2 linked regions of the Luteolibacter flavescens genome follow. Each later gene encodes a partner of the first gene's protein in a complex. Links are inferred from orthologs where the notes say so. Each region holds a gene or a part of one and is shown on either strand. Other genes may lie near its edges.

Region 1 (8,349 bases):
GGGGTATCGATGCGCGGCTTCTCGGAGTCGGCGCGTGCCGGGGCCGGTGCGGCTGCGGCGGCAGCATCCACGCCCTTCTTCGTCTCGGCGGCCTTCGAGTCGCCCTTCTTGGTATCGGCCTTCTTCGGCGCTTCGGCGGCAGCCTTGGGCTTCTCCGCCTTCACCGGTGCCTTCTCTGCCTTGGCAGGGGCGGCCTTCGCCGGAGCTGCCTTCGGAGCAGGCTTGGCAGGAGCAGCGGCGGCTGCCTTCGGGGCGGGCTTCTTGGCCACGGGCTTTGCTTCCGGCTTCTTCGCCGCCTTCGCGGGCTCGGCCGGCTTCTTGGCTTTCGCCGGAGCAGCAGCAGGCTTTTTGGCAGGCGCGGGTTTCGCTTTTGACGTCGGCGTGGTGGCCTTCGGTTTGGCAGCGGAAGCAGCTTTCTTGGTGGACATGGAAAGATGGAATGGAGGGAGGTTCAGGACAAAAGTCTCCCATTATAGCGCAAACAGACCTGGGTCCGAAGCGGGCGGGAATATTCGGGGCCTTCCCGGGACCGTCAAGGATTGTTTTCGACCACTGAGGATCAGTGACTTTTGCGCGGAAATTGCTTGGGAGGAGGTTTGCGATTCGGAGCAAAGCGTTCGGTGAAAACGAACCGCTGTTTGACACCCTTGAGCAGTTCCGCGACCAATTTCGTCTCGTTGAGCAGACGGCTCAGCTCGCCCATCGAAATGCCGGGGCGGCTCATCCGGGCCTGGAGCGAGGCGTCGCGTCGCAGCAGCGCATTCGAGCAAACTTCCGACAGGGCAGTCTCGGTGGCAGGCAGGACGTCTTCGGGCGGATCGTTGTGAAATTCGGGATTGCTGGTCAGGGCGAGCCGCTGTGGCTCTGTCAGGCCGGAGATGAAGCCATTCACCGCGACATGGGAAGTGGGGTCGGGGCGCGCAGAGAGAATTTCCTCCAGCAAGGAGATCCCCTCGATGAATTCGGCGGCCTCGTGCAGGGTCTCGTATTGCTCCGCCAGCCACTCCTGGCCGACGGCCGAGTGCAGGGCGATGCCGCAGAGGTAGGCGACCGTGGGATCGATGGGCATGCCTTGGACCACCGGCACTTCCGGCTCGGCGGGCGCATCCCGATCGGCATTCCGCGGCTTGGCCTTCGAAGCCCGGGCGGCGCGGTTGACGGCGTTCTGGAGCTCGATGGTGCCGGCCCGCAGGCGCGTCCCCACATGCTGGATGATGCCCTCGCGAACCACCGCGTCCGGCATCATCGAGAGCAAGGATATGCATTCCTTCTCGAATGCCAGCCGGTCTTGCAGGTCGTGGAGTTGGCCGGCGGCGGTGGCTTGGTCGATCTTGAAGTCGAAGAAATCCGCGGCCTCCGCCAACAGCTCCCGGAAGGCATCCGCGCCATGCTTCTGCATGAAGGAATCCGGATCCTCCCCCGCAGGCATGCGGACCACGCGGACAGATATATTTTCCGCCGCCAGCTCCCGGTAGGCCCGGTCCGCCGCGGTGAAGCCCGCCTTGTCCGCATCAAAGCACAGCAGAGCGCGCTTTGCATAGCGGCGCAGCAGCTTCGCGTGATGCGGGGTGAAGGCGGTGCCAAGCGGCGCGATGGCCTGGGTGATGCCTTGCTCGTGGCAGGCGATCGCATCGATCTGCCCTTCGCACAGGAGAACCGACCCCTCCTTCAGGATCGCCTTCCGCGCGCGCTCCAGGGCGAAGAGGACATTCGATTTCTTGAAGACGGGAGTCTCGGGAGAGTTGATGTATTTCCCGCTATTCGGGTCATGCCGGAGTTGTCTGCCGGAGAAGGCGATCACGTCCGCGTGTTCATTGCGGATCGGAAACATCAGCCGGTCGCGGAAGCGCACGAAGACACCGCCCCGCTCGCTCTGGCCGAAGATACCGGCCTCGATCCACTCGCCGCGCTTGTAGTTCTTCGTGCGAGCCCACTTGAGGAAGACCTCCGGGTTCTCCGGCATCCAGCCGATCTGCCAGCGCACCGCCATCTCCTTCCCGAAGCCGCGCGACTTCAGATACTCCCGCGCGTGGGTGGCCTCCTCGGTGAAAAGCATCTGGTGGAGGAATTCACACGTCTCCCGATGCAGGTCGAGCAGACGGCCGCGCTGGCGCCGTGCCCGGTCCTCCTCCGGACTGCTGACCTCCTCCTGCACCGTGATGCCCACGCGTGCCGCGAGCTTCTTGATCGCGTCCGGGTAAGTGAGGTTTTCGATTTCCCGGACGAAGGTGATGGCGTCGCCGCCCTTCTTGCAGCCGAAGCAATGGAACGACTGGCGGACGGGATTGATGTTGAAGGAAGGCGTCTTCTCGTTGTGGAAAGGACAGAGCGCTTTGTAAGTCGCTCCGGCGCGCTTCACGGGAATGTAGGACTCGATCAGCGCCACGATGTCCGTGGCTGCTAGGATCTGCTCCTTGGTTTCCTGCGAAATCTGCGACACGCCGGAGAGTAAAGCGTGGCCCGGCGGAAAGCGAAAGCGCGCGGATGCCGAACTTTTCAGATGCGGGGACAAATCCCCGGTGCAGCTTCGCTCTGATCGATGGAATCCTCCGTGGATCAAACGCAAAAAAGATCATGAAAGTCGTCCGCAAGAACGCCAAGGGTGAAACCCGCGAGCTGCTGCTGAAGGAATACTTCCTCAATGCCTACCTCATCGCCCTGCTGAAGCGGGTGGGTGAAGGTGCAGCGAAATTTTCGCAAGCCCCCGCCCCCGAGCTGCAGCCGGTCCGGGTCCGTTCCGGACGCTAAGATTCTGGATTGTGACGTTTGAAATGCGAGGTTGCCTTGCCGGAAGCCGGAAGTTAGGTTTCCGGCAATGGATGACCTCCAAATCATGAGGTCCGCACTGGGCTGGCTGGAACTGGGTCTACCCGAGGAAGCCTTGTCGGAACTCGCCTCGCTCTCCGCGAGGGACCGGATGCGTCGGCACGCGCTGGAACTGCGCCTCATCGCCGAAATGGAAGCGCACCGCTGGAATGCTGCGGCGGATACCGGCCGGTTGCTATGCCTGAAGGAGCCGAAGGAAGCGCGCTTCTTCATCCATGCCGCGTATTGCCTGCACGAGACCGGCGACACGCTCGCCGCGCGAGACTGGCTCCTGCGCGGGCCAGCGACGCTGATCGAGGACCCGCTCTTCCACTACAATATCGCCTGCTACCTCGCCGTGCTTGGCGATTGCAAGCAGGCGGAGTCGCACCTTGAGCGCGCCTTCGCCATGGACGAGTCACTCCGCCAGACGGCGCAGGAAGACACGGATCTAGCGGCGCTGCACAAGAAATGACGTGACCGGGCGAGAGGAGCAAGGAGCCGGACGCTGGTCATCCGACTCCACTCCCCTGCTTCGTCTGGTCAAACGCCGCCTAGCAGATACTTCGCGGCTTGCTCCACGTCCTTGTCGCCGCGGCCCGAGAGGTTCGCGACGAGGATGGCGGTCTTCGGCAGGCTGCCTGCGATCTTCGAGACGTAGGCCATGGCGTGGGAACTCTCCAGCGCGGGCAGGATACCCTCGGTGTGGGCCAGTTCCTTGAAGGCGGCGAGCGCTTCGTCGTCCGTGGCGTAGGTGTACTCCACCCGACCGATATCCTGCAGGAAGGCGTGCTCCGGCCCCACGGCCGCGTAGTCGAGACCGGCAGAGACGGAATGCGTGAGCTCGATCTGGCCGTCGTCATTCGCGAGCAGCCAAGTCTTCGTGCCCTGCAAAACACCGAGCTTTCCACCTTGGAAGCGGGCCGCGTGCTTCTCTGGGAGGATGCCCAGGCCACCGGCTTCCACGCCAACCATGCGGACATCATCGTCCTGCAGGAAGGGATGGAAGAGGCCGATGGCATTTGACCCGCCGCCGACGCAGGCGACGAGCAGGTCCGGCAGGCGACCTTCCTTCTCCAAGATCTGTTGGCGGGCCTCCAGGCCGATGACGCGGTGGAAATCGCGGACCATCATGGGGAAGGGATGCGAGCCGAGAGCGGAGCCGAGGATGTAGTGGGTGTGATCCACGGTGGCGACCCAGTCGCGCATCGCTTCATTCACCGCTTCCTTCAGCGTGGCCTGACCGGCCGTGACGGCACGAACCTCGGCACCCATGAGCTTCATGCGGGCGACATTCAGCGCCTGCCGCTCCATGTCCACGGCGCCCATGTAAACGACGCACTCCATGCCAAAGCGGGCGCACACCGTGGCGGTGGCCACGCCGTGCTGGCCGGCGCCGGTCTCCGCGATGATGCGCTTCTTGCCGAGGCGCTTTGCGAGAAGGATCTGGCCGATGGCGTTGTTGATCTTGTGCGCGCCGGTGTGCAGCAGGTCCTCGCGCTTCAGGTAGATCTTCGCGCCGCCCAGCTTCTCCGTCCATCGCTCGGCAAAGTATAGCGGCGTCGGGCGGCCGACGTAGTTCGTCAGCAGGTCATCGAGCTCGCGCTGGAATTCCGGGTCCTGGCGGGCGGCGTCGTAGGCCACGGACAACTCCTGGAGCGGAGCCATCAGGGTCTCGGGCACGAACATGCCGCCAAATTTGCCAAAGTGGCCGGTGGCATCGGGAAGCGTGGGAACGGGCATCGCGGCGGGAAGAAACCATAGCCAGCCCCCGATGACAGCGGAAAAAATCCTCCCGCGGGTCATGCCCGGAAGCCCGGCCCGGAAATCACCTCCGCCATGCCCGAAAAGGCGTCTGTTAGATCCGAAAGAGGGCATCCGACGGAGGCTTCGCGAAAAAAACCTACGCGATAAATTTATTTACACCCCCCTCTCCCTTGGCAATTTGGTAAGCCGAAAGGCCCCTTTTGCCGAAATTCCAACCCATATGTGGGCCATTTTCGAGCGCCCTGATGCCTGCGGGCATGCGGGCCCGCGGTGATCTTTCTAATCTCCGCTTAGTATCAGCACACCCGGTTGGTCGGATGGCCTTATCCATCCGGCAGTGTTTGAAGTCTGGCATGCCTATTTAATACCCTCTTGCCCAATGACTTACGCTCATGCTTTGTTTTCACCGCATGATCGTCGCTCCCCCTATCCCGCTGCTTGCCAGCACCCCTGCCCTGCGGCCGGTCTTCCTCATCGTGATGGGGGCCTTCCTGCTGCTTACGGCATGGCGGATGACGCGCGGGACCCACGGGTGGACGCCGCGGCTGATTCTTGGCGGGGCCCTGATGCTGGCCTTCGGCTACTCCGTCGTCACGCCGCTCTATCAGGCGGGCATCATCCTGCCGATGGGTGCGATGGGCATGATGGGCGCCGACCCGGACGCGATCGTCCTGTGGCACGCGGTGCGACTGTTTTCGATGAATGTGGGCTGGCTGGTCTTTGGCACCGGCATGGCGATGCATGCGGGGCTTTTCGAAACCGCGAAGTCCCCCGCCCCCGTCCAAGCACCGAGCCCGCGCACCACCCCGATCCATGGACCTGTTGCTTGAATTCCTGATCAAAGGCGGATTCCTCTTGGATGCCCTTGGCGTGATCGGCCTCGGCTTCGTCGGAGTGGCAGCCGTGCGCCTGGCGAACCGCTACCGCTCCTGGGGTGGCTCGCTGATTGCCAGCGGCGCGCTGATGTTGCTGCTGGGCCGTCTCTGGGTCATCGCGGAGAAGCAGTTGATGACGTCCGACATGCGGATGTCGCTCGGCGAGGCGTGGACCACCATTTTTTCCATCGTGCCCATGGGCCTGCTGACCATGGGGCTGGCCTGCGTCGTATGGGGACTCTGGGGCCACGAGCAGTGGCTCCGGGAAGAGCGCTGAGCCAAGAAACGAAACGGATTTTCCCCCGGATAAGGCGGCACACGGTCTTCCAAGGCCGGTGCCGCCTGCTTTTTGGGGGCGATGAAGGGTCAGCGGTCACGCCACAAAGACACGGCCCGAACCCGCCTTCCGTAGCTGCGTTCGTGAGAACGCGGGAAGTGAGGCCGGAGACGACCACACCCTCGGCCCAAGGTGAAGCGCACTTCTCAGGTCGCTTCCGTAGTGTCACCACCACGACTACGTTGGTGTGCTGTCGCCCTGCTCAAGCAGGCCAGTGGACGTCCCATTCGATGTCCTGCCACACGATGTCCTCCTCACCATCGAAGATGAAGCGCCCGTGGAATTTCCGCCCGTCGAGCATCTGCGGTAGCCAGTGGATGTCGTCCTTCCACATGCGCTCGTAGGGGATGTCAGCCAACCGGCACCACAGCGGCTTTGCCTCCACCGTCTCCACCGGCCGGCCCTCGAAACCATAGGCGAGGAAGACGTGGCACAGGATGTCCGGGATGGTGCCCATGGCGAAGTGGAGCTCGCCCATTTTCACCGGACGCAGCGCGGTGATGCCCAGCTCCTCCTGCGTCTCGCGGATGGCGCACTCCAGCGGGGTCTCGCCGGGATCGATCTTGCCGCCGGGGCCATTGATCTTCCCCGCGCCGATGCCGCGCTTCTTTTCGATGAGCAGGATCTCCCCGTCCCGCACGATGAACATCAGCGTCGCGTGGATTTCCGCGCGCCAGCTTGCCCAGTCGATCGGGGATGGAGACATGCGCGCAAGTAGCGGCCCGAGCACAGCCCGTAGCGAGGGAAAAAATCCCACCACGCCGCGACAGCGATGGGGAGGGTCGACGTTCCGTCGACACAAGCCGTCTCACCGGCCGCCCCCAATCGCTGCCAACCCCGAAATCATCGTCTCCAATCCAGAATCCGGAGCTGCGAGACAACCGCGGAACGCCATGGACACTCGCGTCGACGACACGTCGACACCCCTTATCCCGAATTCAGCGCGACACCCGCATCGAGAGCACCTTGTCCCGCGGTATCCAGTTCTCATAATTCCCCTCCTTCAGAACGATCCATTCGCTGGAGATAGAAGAGAGGTCACCCTGCACCTTGTTGTCCGTCACCTCGAAGTTATCGCTGCTCGCCCCGCCGGAACGCCGACTTGAGGGGTAATTCGGATCCAGCGTCACCACGCAACGGGAACCCACCGGATTCGTCACCGCCTTCCCCGCGGGCGTTCCCGCAGGCTGCTGGGCCTGCGACGACTCGCTGAAAAATGGGACACCTGCAGCAACGATCGCAACACCGGCAACGATAGGTAGGATTGGTTTCATCGTCCGCAGCGTAGCACTCTTGGCAAGCCCGCCAGACCGGCGATCCGGCCGTCCGCGCAACGTCCAAAAGATATGACGTGATGATCGAGCCCGGTGCTCTAGAGTTCAGAATTCACGCACCACATCGAGATACTTCACCGCCACCTTGCGCGTTTCCTCGTAGGCGTCGGATAGGCATTCCACGGCAATCCACCGGGGCAGGGTCGAGCGCTTGATCATGACCTTCACGGCATCGAGGCGGCACATGCGGCAGGGGCCGTGCTCGTAAATCCAGAGGGGGATTCGTGGGTCGGCCATGCGGTCGTTTTCCCTCGCCAGATCCAGCAAGGCAGTCCCGACACCATGGATCTCATCGTCGTCCGCCAGGAGCGCCGGGGAATTGATCGCCCGCAGCAGCGGTTCCACGTCTTCCTCCAGTCCGCTGCGGCGAAGAAGTTCCGCGAAAAATCCAACCTCACCCCGCGACAATGCCTCGTAGGCCGCCGTCCTCACCTGGGGCTCCGCATGGAGGGAAAGCACCCGGTGGGCTCGCCATTTCACGCGGTCCTCCGGATGCAGCAACAGTGGCAAATGATCCTCCCGGAATTCCGGAAGACCGTTGCGCTGGAAGAACCAGAGATAATTCTCCAACTGAACCGGCCCCATCTCCGAGAAATCGAGCGCAGCCACCTTCCGACGGTCTTCGGAAGACGCTGTTCGCCCATATCGAAACAACCGGTGCTCTCGCTTGGAGGAGCACAGAATGAGCCGGATCAAATCATCCACCGGCGGCGGCGTAGAGTCCGGCACAGACTTAGGGCGCTCCAAATCTTCCAGCACGGCTTCCCTGTAGGCGGCGATGTTCGGATTCGCAGGACTTTCCCGGTCGAGAATGGCCATCGCACTTCCCTCCCCGTCTCTATCGTCGAGTTCACTCATCAGCCAGGAGCACACCCAGAATTCCTTGTCCTCCAGAAGTCGCTGCCCCAACCGGTCAGCCGCAAAGATGAACCCATCCGCCCCTTCGATCTCCACGATTTCAGCGCAGCCTAACAGATCGTTCCTCTGCTCGTCGAAGCGGCACATCTCGCGCAGCGCAGGCAAGGCCGCCTCATATCCCCGAAGGAAGAACTCCTTCAGCAGGGCGCAGCGCAACCCGCCGTCCTCGTCCCCGGCTCCATCACCGCGGGAGATGATGGTTTCCACCAGTCCCGCCGATTCACACAGCCTGGCCAGCCACGCCTCTCCTTTGCCTTCGCACTGGGAGTCATAGACCTTTGAGAAAAGCGCCGCGTCCAGGATATCCTCACGC
Region 2 (8,412 bases), on another replicon or contig:
GCGTGTGCTCCGCGGAGAAGCCACCCCAGTTCATGCAGTTCTCATGGATCGCGGTGAGACCGGCATCATCGAAGCGCTTCACGATCTCCCGCAACCGGTTGAATCGTTCCTGCTCCTGCTGGTCCTCTCCCCATGGCTCCTGCGCGTAGGACATCACGCGGATCATCTGTGTGCCGAGACGCTTCATCCGCGGGATGGCGCGCTCGATCTCCGCGAGCGTGACGGCGAAGTCCGTGGTGATCTTCTTGCCCCAGTTCCCGATCAGCGAGCCGAATTCCGGGATGTGGATGCTCGCTTCATCGAGTCGGTCGGCCACGCGGTCGAAGTCGTCCTGCGGCAGCTCATGAATGTTCGAGCCATTCACCCCGCGGGCGGAAATGGCGGACCATCCGAGTTCCTTGGTGGCCTTGATCTGGGTTTCGAGATCGCGCGCTGCCTCGTCGGCAAATCCGGTGAGTTTGAAAGAGGTGGACATGTGTTAGAAAGTGAGACGCTCGTAGAGCTCGGCGAGCGGGAGCTGGGCTTCGATTTCCGGGAGTTCGATCACCGCATCGAGGCCGACGTGCTCGCCGGTCTCGAAATCGCCGGTCTCGCGGCGGCGATACACGATCACGCGCGCTTCGTCGGGCTCGACGAAGATGAGATGCCTGACCGAAGCAATGGTGAGGTAGGCGTCGCGCTTCTCCGTGAGATCGATCCGTCGCGTGGAGTCGCTGAGAACTTCCACGATCACCGATGGCTGATCTTGGTAGAGAGAATGGTCGGGCTTGCCTTCGCACACGACCATCGCATCCGGGTAGTAGAAGCGGGTCTGGTCCGCAAGTTCCACCCGTAGCTTCATGTCGCTGTTGAAAGGCTGGCATGGCTTACCCCTGAGACGGGCGACCAAGGCTCCCAGAATGTTCGAAGAAATGGCATTGTGTCGGGCTGTGCCGCCCGCCATCGCATGCACCACACCGCCCAGATACTCATGCTTGGCATCGCCGTCCTCCTCGGCGGCGAGGTAGTCGGCGACGCTGACAAGCAAGGGTTTTCTGAGCGCGGTCATGACGACATGCTAGCGGGCGAAGCGGCGCGCGGCAACTTCGGGCTTAAAGCTCCACGCGCTTGCCGCCGTTCTGCGCGCTCTCGTAGATCGCGCGGATCACGGCCACGGGCTTGCGGGCCTCCGCGGCGGAGACGGTGGTTTCGCGGCCTTCCTGGATCGCGCTGACCACTTCCTCGAAGTTGCGCTGGTGCTGGTAGAAATTGATCGCCTTCGGGTCATTCGCCCCGAGACCGGCGGATTGGCCTTTCATCAGCGTGGAGCGGATTTCGTTGTCCTCCGGCTTCTCATTCATGAAGTCCCAGATTTCGAAGGCCTCGTCGGCGAGGAAGACGGAGCCCTCCGTGCCGCAGAGTTGTACGCGGGCCGGGTGACCGTCCTTCGACCATGTGCAGGTGGATCCCTCGATCACGCCGCGGGCACCGCTTTCGAACTCGATGATGGCCACGGCGATGTCTTCCACCTCGATGCGCTCGTGCGCGAGGCATGCCATGCTCGCCTGCACCGCCTTCACCGGACCGGCGAGGTAGATGAGGGCGTCGATGGTGTGGATGGATTGGTTCATCAGTGCACCACCGCCGTCCAGAGCCCAGGTGCCGCGCCAGCCTGCCGAATCGTAGTAGGCCTGGTCGCGATACCACTTCACGTAGGCGGAGGCCGAGGTCAGCTTGCCGAAGCGGCCTTCGTCGGCAGCCTTCTTGAAGGCCTCCATGCCGGGGTGGAAGCGACGGTTCAGCACGGCTGCGAGCGTCTTGCCATTCGCCTTAGCGGCGGCCATGAGCTGGTCGATGCGCTCGACGGTCACCTCCAGCGGCTTCTCGCAGATCACGTGCTTGCCGGCATTCAGCGCGGCCAGCGAGGGATCGAGATGAGCACCGGACGGCGTGCCCACCGTGACGATCTCAAGCTCGGGGTCCGCCAGGAAAGCGGCCATGTCCGAGTAGGCCTTCGCCCCGTATTCGGAAGCCAGTTTCTCCGCCGCCTCGGCGCGCAGGTCGAAGACCGAGTGAAGCTCGCCACCGGTCATCGCGGTGATCGCCTTGGCGTGGAAATGGCCGATCATGCCGGCACCGATGATTCCGAATTTCATGGGATTGGATTGAAAGATTCGAAGGGTTTGCTGCGGGTTAGAGCTGTATGACAAGATGCCACGGAAGCTTGCTGCGATCAGAAAAGCGCCCGATGACAAACTTGTCGAGAAAAGGCTTCCCCCGCGTCGCTTTCAGGCTTGCCGGATCGTCCCCGGCACTCTGGAGTCCACAAAACTCAAGAACGGTTCCGTATGGCAAACTTGTCTGACAACCCTGCTCCGTCCGCCAACGGTTGGTGGTCCCAATTGAACAAATACCAGCGTCTCGTCTTCGTCGTGGCGACGCTCGCGTGGTTGTTCGACTGCCTCGATCAGCAACTCTTTAACCTGGCGCGAAGCCCCGCGATGAAGTCGCTGATGGGGGCGAATCAGGAGATCAAGCTCTTCGGTGATGTCTCCATTGCCGCGGGTGCGCTTTCCACTTCGATCTTCGTTTTGGGATGGGCCACGGGCGGCATGATCTTCGGCTCTCTCGGCGACCGCTTCGGCCGTGCGAAGATGCTTTCGGTCACGGTACTGCTTTACTCGATTGCCACGGGGCTCTCCGCGCTTTCGCAGAGTTTCACGGATTTCGCGGTCTATCGTTTTATCACTGGCCTCGGTGTGGGTGGTGTCTTCGGCCTCGCGGTGGCACTGGTGGCAGACACGGTTCCCGGTCACATCCGGCCGCGTGCTCTCGGGGTATTGCAATCGTTCTCGGCTGTCGGCAACTGCGCTGCAGGTTTCATTGGCCTGGCGATCGCCATGACGGCCATCGGGGAGAATACGAACTATTGGAAATGGTTGTTCGTGATCGGTGCGTTGCCCGCATTCCTCGTCGCCACCATCCAGCTTCGCATGAAGGAGCCGGAATCATGGCGCATTTCCCGCGACAAGGCATTGGCAGAAGGCAAGCGCGCAGGCTCTTACCGCGATCTCTTCGGTGACAAGCGCTGGCTGAAGCACGCGGTGCTCGGCATGATCCTCTCCTGCGCGGGCGTCATCGGCCTGTGGGGCATCGGGGTCTTCTCGTCCGACCTGGTCGGCGACATCATCACCCACAATTTCACGGAGGCGAATGCGTCCGCTGAGGAGATCAACAAGGGCAAGCAGCTCTGGATGTCCCTGAACCTGCTCGCCTTCAATGTCGGAGCCTTCATCGGCATGCTGGTCTTCACCCGGGTAGCCGTGAACATGGGCCGCAAGAAGGCATTCGGGATCTTCTTCGCCGGATCGCTGCTGATCACGGTCTTTGTGTTCCAGATGATCGGCAAGATCAATGGACGCTGGGACATCCTGTGGATGGCTCCGCTGATGGGCTTTTTCCACCTCTCGGTCTTCGCGGGCTTCTCGATTTATCTGCCCGAGCTCTTCCCGACGCGCCTGCGGGCCACCGGTGTTTCCTTCTGCTACAATGTCGGTCGCTACCTCGCTGCGCTCGGTCCGTTTACGCTGGGAGCTCTGGCCGCGACATTCGGCAAGAAGGCCCAGGAGGCCGCCGTTGCCGCTGCTCCACCGGAAGCCACCGAGGCTTTCCTGGCATCGCTGCGGACCGCGGCGAAGATCGATGCCTTCCGCGACGCGGCTTCATGGATGTGTCTGATCTTCCTGCTCGGAATCATCGTCCTGCCGTTCCTTCCTGAGACGAAGGACCAGCCGCTGCCGGAGGATTGACGATGTATTGAGAGATCCGCCTCGTCTGGGAACGGACGAGGCGTCGGTCCTGCGGATAGTTGGGAAGCGGGCTTGTTTGGTTACTTCGCCTTCCGTCCAAGCCGGCTGAAGCCAGCGCTCCCGGCTTCGCAGATACTTGTGCTCGCTGGGAGCGCGTGCCACCGGCTCGCTTGGACGGTCACGTGTGTTAGACCCTTTACTCGCCAGCACCATCCCGCTCATCCCGGGCGCGGGTTTCGAAGCGCATCAGCTCCGCGATGAAGGTCAGCGGGACGTGGCCGGTTTCACCGTTACGGTTCTTGGCGAGCAGCAGTTCGGCGCGACCTGCTTCGGCTTCCTTCTCTTCCTCGGTCTCGGCGTAGTAGGCGGTCCGGTAGAGCAGGCCGATCATGTCGGCGTCCTGCTCGATGGTGCCGGACTCACGAAGGTCGGACATGCGGGGCACACCGAGCGACTTGCCGGTTCGTCCTTCCGGACCACGGTTGAGCTGGGCGAGCACCAAGATGGGCAGGCTGAGCTCCTTGGCGAGGGCCTTGATGCCGGCGGAAATTTCACCGATTTCACGCTCGCGGGAGTTCTGCGCCTGCTTCGACCCGGACTTGAGGAGCTGGAGGTAGTCGATCGCGATGAAGCCGATATTATCCTCGCGCTTCCGCCGCCGTGCCTTTGCCCGCAGCGTGTCGATCAGGATGCCCGCGGTATCGTCCACGAAGAGCTTCGACGAAGCGATCTCCTCGGCGGCGCGCTTGATCCGCAGCAGGTCTTCCTTCTTCGGCTTGAAGCCCCGGCCGAGCTGCGCCATCGGGAATCGCGCGCGGGCGAAGAGAAGACGCTGGACGATCTGGAAAGCCGTCATTTCGCAGGAGAAGACCATGCTGGGCACCTTCAGATCCACGCAGATGTGCTCCGCGACGTTCATCATGAAGGAGGTCTTGCCCATCGACGGACGCGCCGCGACGACGAACATTTCACCGGGCTTCAGGCCCTTGCACATGCGGTCGAGATCGGTATAGCCGGTCGCCGTTCCCTGCACCTCTAGTTCGCCATGAAGCAGCGACTCGAAGTGGCTCAGCACTTCGCCGACAGACTGCTTGATGTGGAATCCACGCGACGTCTCCGTTCCCTGGCGGATGCCGAGCACGCTGGTCTCCACGCGGTCGAGCAGGGAGACGGTCTCCTCCGGATTGTCGTAGGCCTCCGTCGATGCCTCGGTGCAGGTGCGGATGATGGAACGCAGCACGTGCTTGTCCTTCACCAGCGTGAGGTGATGCGCGAAGTGCGCGGCATTCGGTGCGTAGGTGAAGATGTCCGTGATCGCTGCCGGGCCGCCGACGCTGTCCAGATTGCCGCGGTCGTGGAGAAGCTGGACCAGCGAGACGAGTTCGATGGTCTTGCTTGCGGCATTCAGCTCGCGCAGCGTTTCGAAAAGCAGGCCATGTCCCGGCAGGTAGAAGTGGTCCCGCGTCAGGCCTTCCTCAAGCGCCTGTCCGATCCACTGCTCCGGGTCCTTCAGCATCGAGGACAGGATGCTCTTCTCCGGTCCCAGCGCGTGAGGCATCTGCCGCAAAACGTCCGGCCCGAGCGCGGCCGCATCGGCATTGTGAAGGGAAGGGGACTCGGGGCGAGCGGGCTTGGTATCGACGGCCATTTCGGAAAGGAGGCCGGTATGGCGTCCGACCGCCTCGATACCAAGCGTCGAAATTTTCCGCAACGCCCCAGTAGAACAACCGTAGGAATCGCGGGTCTGCTCAGTTCCGACGCCGCGATTTTGAGACCTTTGCTGGATAGGAGGCCTTGAGGTAGGTTAAGAATGACTTACTGAAAAATTTCCCAATCTCGACACGGCGAGCGAGAGAAATTTCTCGTGCAAGAGAAATCAGAGGCTCGGGGAGAGCCGCGACTCTACAAGTCACAACGCTCTCAGGAAAAGGGAAGTAGTCCTTGGTGAGATTGGGCTGGTGACGCTGGAGAATGATCGAGAGCAGATTGTCGAGTGTGTAGCAGTCTCCCGGCTCACGGGGATATCGAGAGCCATCACAGAACTCATCTAAAAATCCGCTAATTGCAGGGCACTTGATTGCTGAGATGTGTGAATGGAGAACCGGAGCCATGGATCAAAGCATGGCATGAAGATAGTGAGTTAGTCAATTTTAGGAGCTGTTTGCAACGTGTGAGCAACTTCCCGTGAATCGATATAACCGACTCACCAAACTACACGAACAGCGGTGAACAACGTGTGAATAACTTTTCACCACGTTCACTTCCCGTCACGTAGGGAGATGTAGAGCGCCTTCAATTCCTCGGCCTTCGCGCGAAGTGCCTGAGCTGCGGGCTGGGCTTCATCGGCCTTCTTCTTTGCTTCGGCCAACGATGCGGTTGCAGCAGCATGCTTGGCCTCCAGCTCACGAACCTTGGCCTGCACTCCTTCCAAGGCCTTGGTCGAGTCTTCCAGGATCTTCGCATCCGCAGGCGACTTTGCCTTCTGCCGGGCGTTGTGGTGTGCTTCGGCATCGCTGGCTTCTTTCCGCGCGACATCAAGCGCTGCCGACAGATCGTTCAGCGCTTTGGCCTCCACTTCGAAATCTGCCGCCAAGCCTTCGGCCTCGGCTCCTTGCCGGTCTGCCTCCATGCGTGCCTGCAAGGCCTGCGTGTTCAAGGCGGCGGCTCTCCAGTGACGCTCGCGGCCTTGCAACCACGGCAGGTGCTGCCGCGTTTGCTCCAGCTTGGCAGCGGCTTCTTGCGAAGTCTTTTCGACGGGCGCGATTGCGTCGCGGGCTGGTGCGATGGCCGCCTCACGCTCCTTGATCTTACTCTCGGCGTCCGTGATCGCCTGCGCAGCACCAGTGATGACGGAGGGCAAGGTCTCGGTCTCCTTCACCATTGCCGCGAACTCTCCATCTTGCTTCGCCACTTCGTCCGTGGTCGCTTTCAGGCGCATCTCGATCTCGGTGAGCGCGCCTTCCTCCCGAGCACGTTCGGAGCGAACTTGCTCCAGATTGACTGCGGCAGCCTCGGCCTTCGACTGCTGCGTGGTCACTGCTGTTTCCAAGCTGGCGACGTCGGCGCTGCGGTTTTCCGTGCGGGCTTTTGCTAGCTCATCCTCCAGTCGCTTCAGCTCTGCTGATGCCGACTGGCTCTCCTGACCCGCAGTCGCGATGCTCTGGTCCACTGCAGCGATGGCGGCCTTCCTTGCTTCCGCTTCCTTCGACACGGCATCCAGTTGGGCGCGCGCGTTGCCGGCTTGTTCCCGCTTCGGCGGAAGTTGCTGATTGGTCGAGGCGAGCTTCTGCTCGGCCTCTTGCTTGCCTTTCACCGCGGCAGCATGTGCATCGCGGGATTGCTGAAGAGCGCCCTCGGCCTCGGTGAGACGCTTTCGGGCCTCGGCGAGCTTTCGCTGTGCATCATTCGCGGCAGCTTCCGCGGCGGCGACCATTTCGGGCTGCTTGCGGATCTCGTCACCGATGGATACCAGACGCTGCTCCACCGACGGCGGATTCGCATCGAAGCTTCCAACCGGATTGCCGCTGGCCACGTCCCACGCGGTGAGTTGTCCGCGATAGTCCGCGGCGAAGGCGCGCTTGCCCTCGCTGTCGAAGGCCACCGATACCGGCAGGTCCGGCTGATCCTTGAACTCGCGCAAGAGGTTGAAGTCCGGCTTCCACAGCTTCACCACGCGGTCGCGACCTGAAGTGATAAAGGAGCCATCGCGCGTCCATGCGAACGCGAGCACGCCGCCCGGATGAGCATCAAGCTTTTTCACCTCGGTGCCTCCGTTCATCTCCCAGAAGCGCACGGAGCCGTCCTCGGACGCGGTCGCAAGCAAGTTTGAGTCCGCGCGGAATGCCGCCGCCGTGATGCCTGCCTGATGGGCGCGCAGCGTGTGGAATTCATTTCCGCTGTCAGCCTCCCACACCCACACGCCGCCATTGCGGTCGCCGGTCGCCAGCAGGATGCCATCGGGCGAGAAATCGAGCGCGGTGACCCAGTCGGTGTGTTTCTTGATCGAGTGGAGTTGGCTGCCGTCCTCCGCTTTCCAGATCTTGATCAGGCGGGAAGGGGAGCCCGTGGCGACGAGCGACAGATCCGGCTTCAGGTCGCTCGCGAGCACGCTGTCGAATTCCTTAGCGGCGACCAGCATACGCTCTCCGGTGACCACGTCGAAGGTAACGGTCACGCCGGATTTCCCCGGCACGCCTCCACCGACGATGAGATAGCGGGCATTCGGCGTGAAAGCGAGCGACACCGGATCGCCCTCGGGGAAGGGCAGCACGCCGGCGAGTTCCAGCGAGTTCGTGTCAAAGAGCAGCACCTGCTTCTGTCCCGTCACCGCGAGCAGCGGCGCCCATGGCGAGCTGGAGATGGCATTCACCGAGGATGCACGGGGCGCGACCACGGGAGGATCTAATAGGACGTCCACCGGCATCGGCGGCGGGCCTTCCGGCTTCTGGTCGGCGGATGACTGGAGCGCGGTGTCGAATTTCGGCTTCGTCGGCTTGCGCGCGGAGGAGCTTTTGTTCTCCAGCAGACCACCTTCGATCCATGCCTTCAGCAGGCCGATCTGGTCGCCGCCAAGCTTCTCGCCTTCGGGCGGCATCTTCGGCTCGGCGGTGTGCATCACCACGGC

The links.
Region 2: the proteins of dnaG (region 1) and dnaB are in contact, whole or in part, in a crystal structure (PDB 2R6A), measured with the Geobacillus stearothermophilus proteins. The link is inferred for Luteolibacter flavescens from one-to-one orthologs. Residues at the interface, in WP_049624496.1 of Geobacillus stearothermophilus: Lys456, Leu457, Leu458, Pro459, Ala460, Asn463, Ala464, Leu467, Leu535, Leu536, Ile537, Ala538, Gln544, Glu545, Asp548, Tyr549, His552; in WP_033016901.1 of Geobacillus stearothermophilus: Ser13, Glu15, Ala16, Gln18, Glu91, Leu92, Asp94, Ala95, Val96, Pro97, Thr98, Ala99, Ala100, Asn101, Tyr104, Tyr105, Ile108.

What each region holds. Positions count from the first base shown.
Region 1 is NZ_JAPDDS010000003.1:482,979-491,327, forward strand. The notes cover bases 1-2,897. They hold dnaG (DNA primase), read right to left. Parts: upstream 2,441-2,897; coding sequence 560-2,440; downstream 1-559. Other genes in these bases: rpoD (RNA polymerase sigma factor RpoD), read right to left, coding at 1-428; OKA04_RS07880 (hypothetical protein), read left to right, coding at 2,575-2,748; OKA04_RS07885 (tetratricopeptide repeat protein), read left to right, coding at 2,834-2,897. Also shown: more of OKA04_RS07885, read left to right, coding at 2,898-3,280; trpB (tryptophan synthase subunit beta), read right to left, coding at 3,349-4,548; OKA04_RS07895 (hypothetical protein), read left to right, coding at 4,983-5,402; OKA04_RS07900 (hypothetical protein), read left to right, coding at 5,386-5,724; OKA04_RS07905 (8-oxo-dGTP diphosphatase), read right to left, coding at 5,987-6,490; OKA04_RS07910 (hypothetical protein), read right to left, coding at 6,723-7,058; OKA04_RS07915 (hypothetical protein), read right to left, coding at 7,164-8,349. UniProt on the Escherichia coli protein: RNA polymerase that catalyzes the synthesis of short RNA molecules used as primers for DNA polymerase during DNA replication.
Region 2 is NZ_JAPDDS010000001.1:183,621-192,032, forward strand. The notes cover bases 3,211-6,170. They hold dnaB (replicative DNA helicase), read right to left. Parts: upstream 5,437-6,170; coding sequence 3,985-5,436; downstream 3,211-3,984. Other genes in these bases: OKA04_RS00800 (MFS transporter), read left to right, coding at 3,211-3,788; OKA04_RS00810 (c-type cytochrome domain-containing protein), read right to left, coding at 6,046-6,170. Also shown: OKA04_RS00785 (sugar phosphate isomerase/epimerase family protein), read right to left, coding at 1-475; OKA04_RS00790 (Uma2 family endonuclease), read right to left, coding at 479-1,048; OKA04_RS00795 (Gfo/Idh/MocA family protein), read right to left, coding at 1,092-2,135; more of OKA04_RS00800, read left to right, coding at 2,328-3,210; more of OKA04_RS00810, read right to left, coding at 6,171-8,412. UniProt on the Escherichia coli protein: The main replicative DNA helicase, it participates in initiation and elongation during chromosome replication. Travels ahead of the DNA replisome, separating dsDNA into templates for DNA synthesis.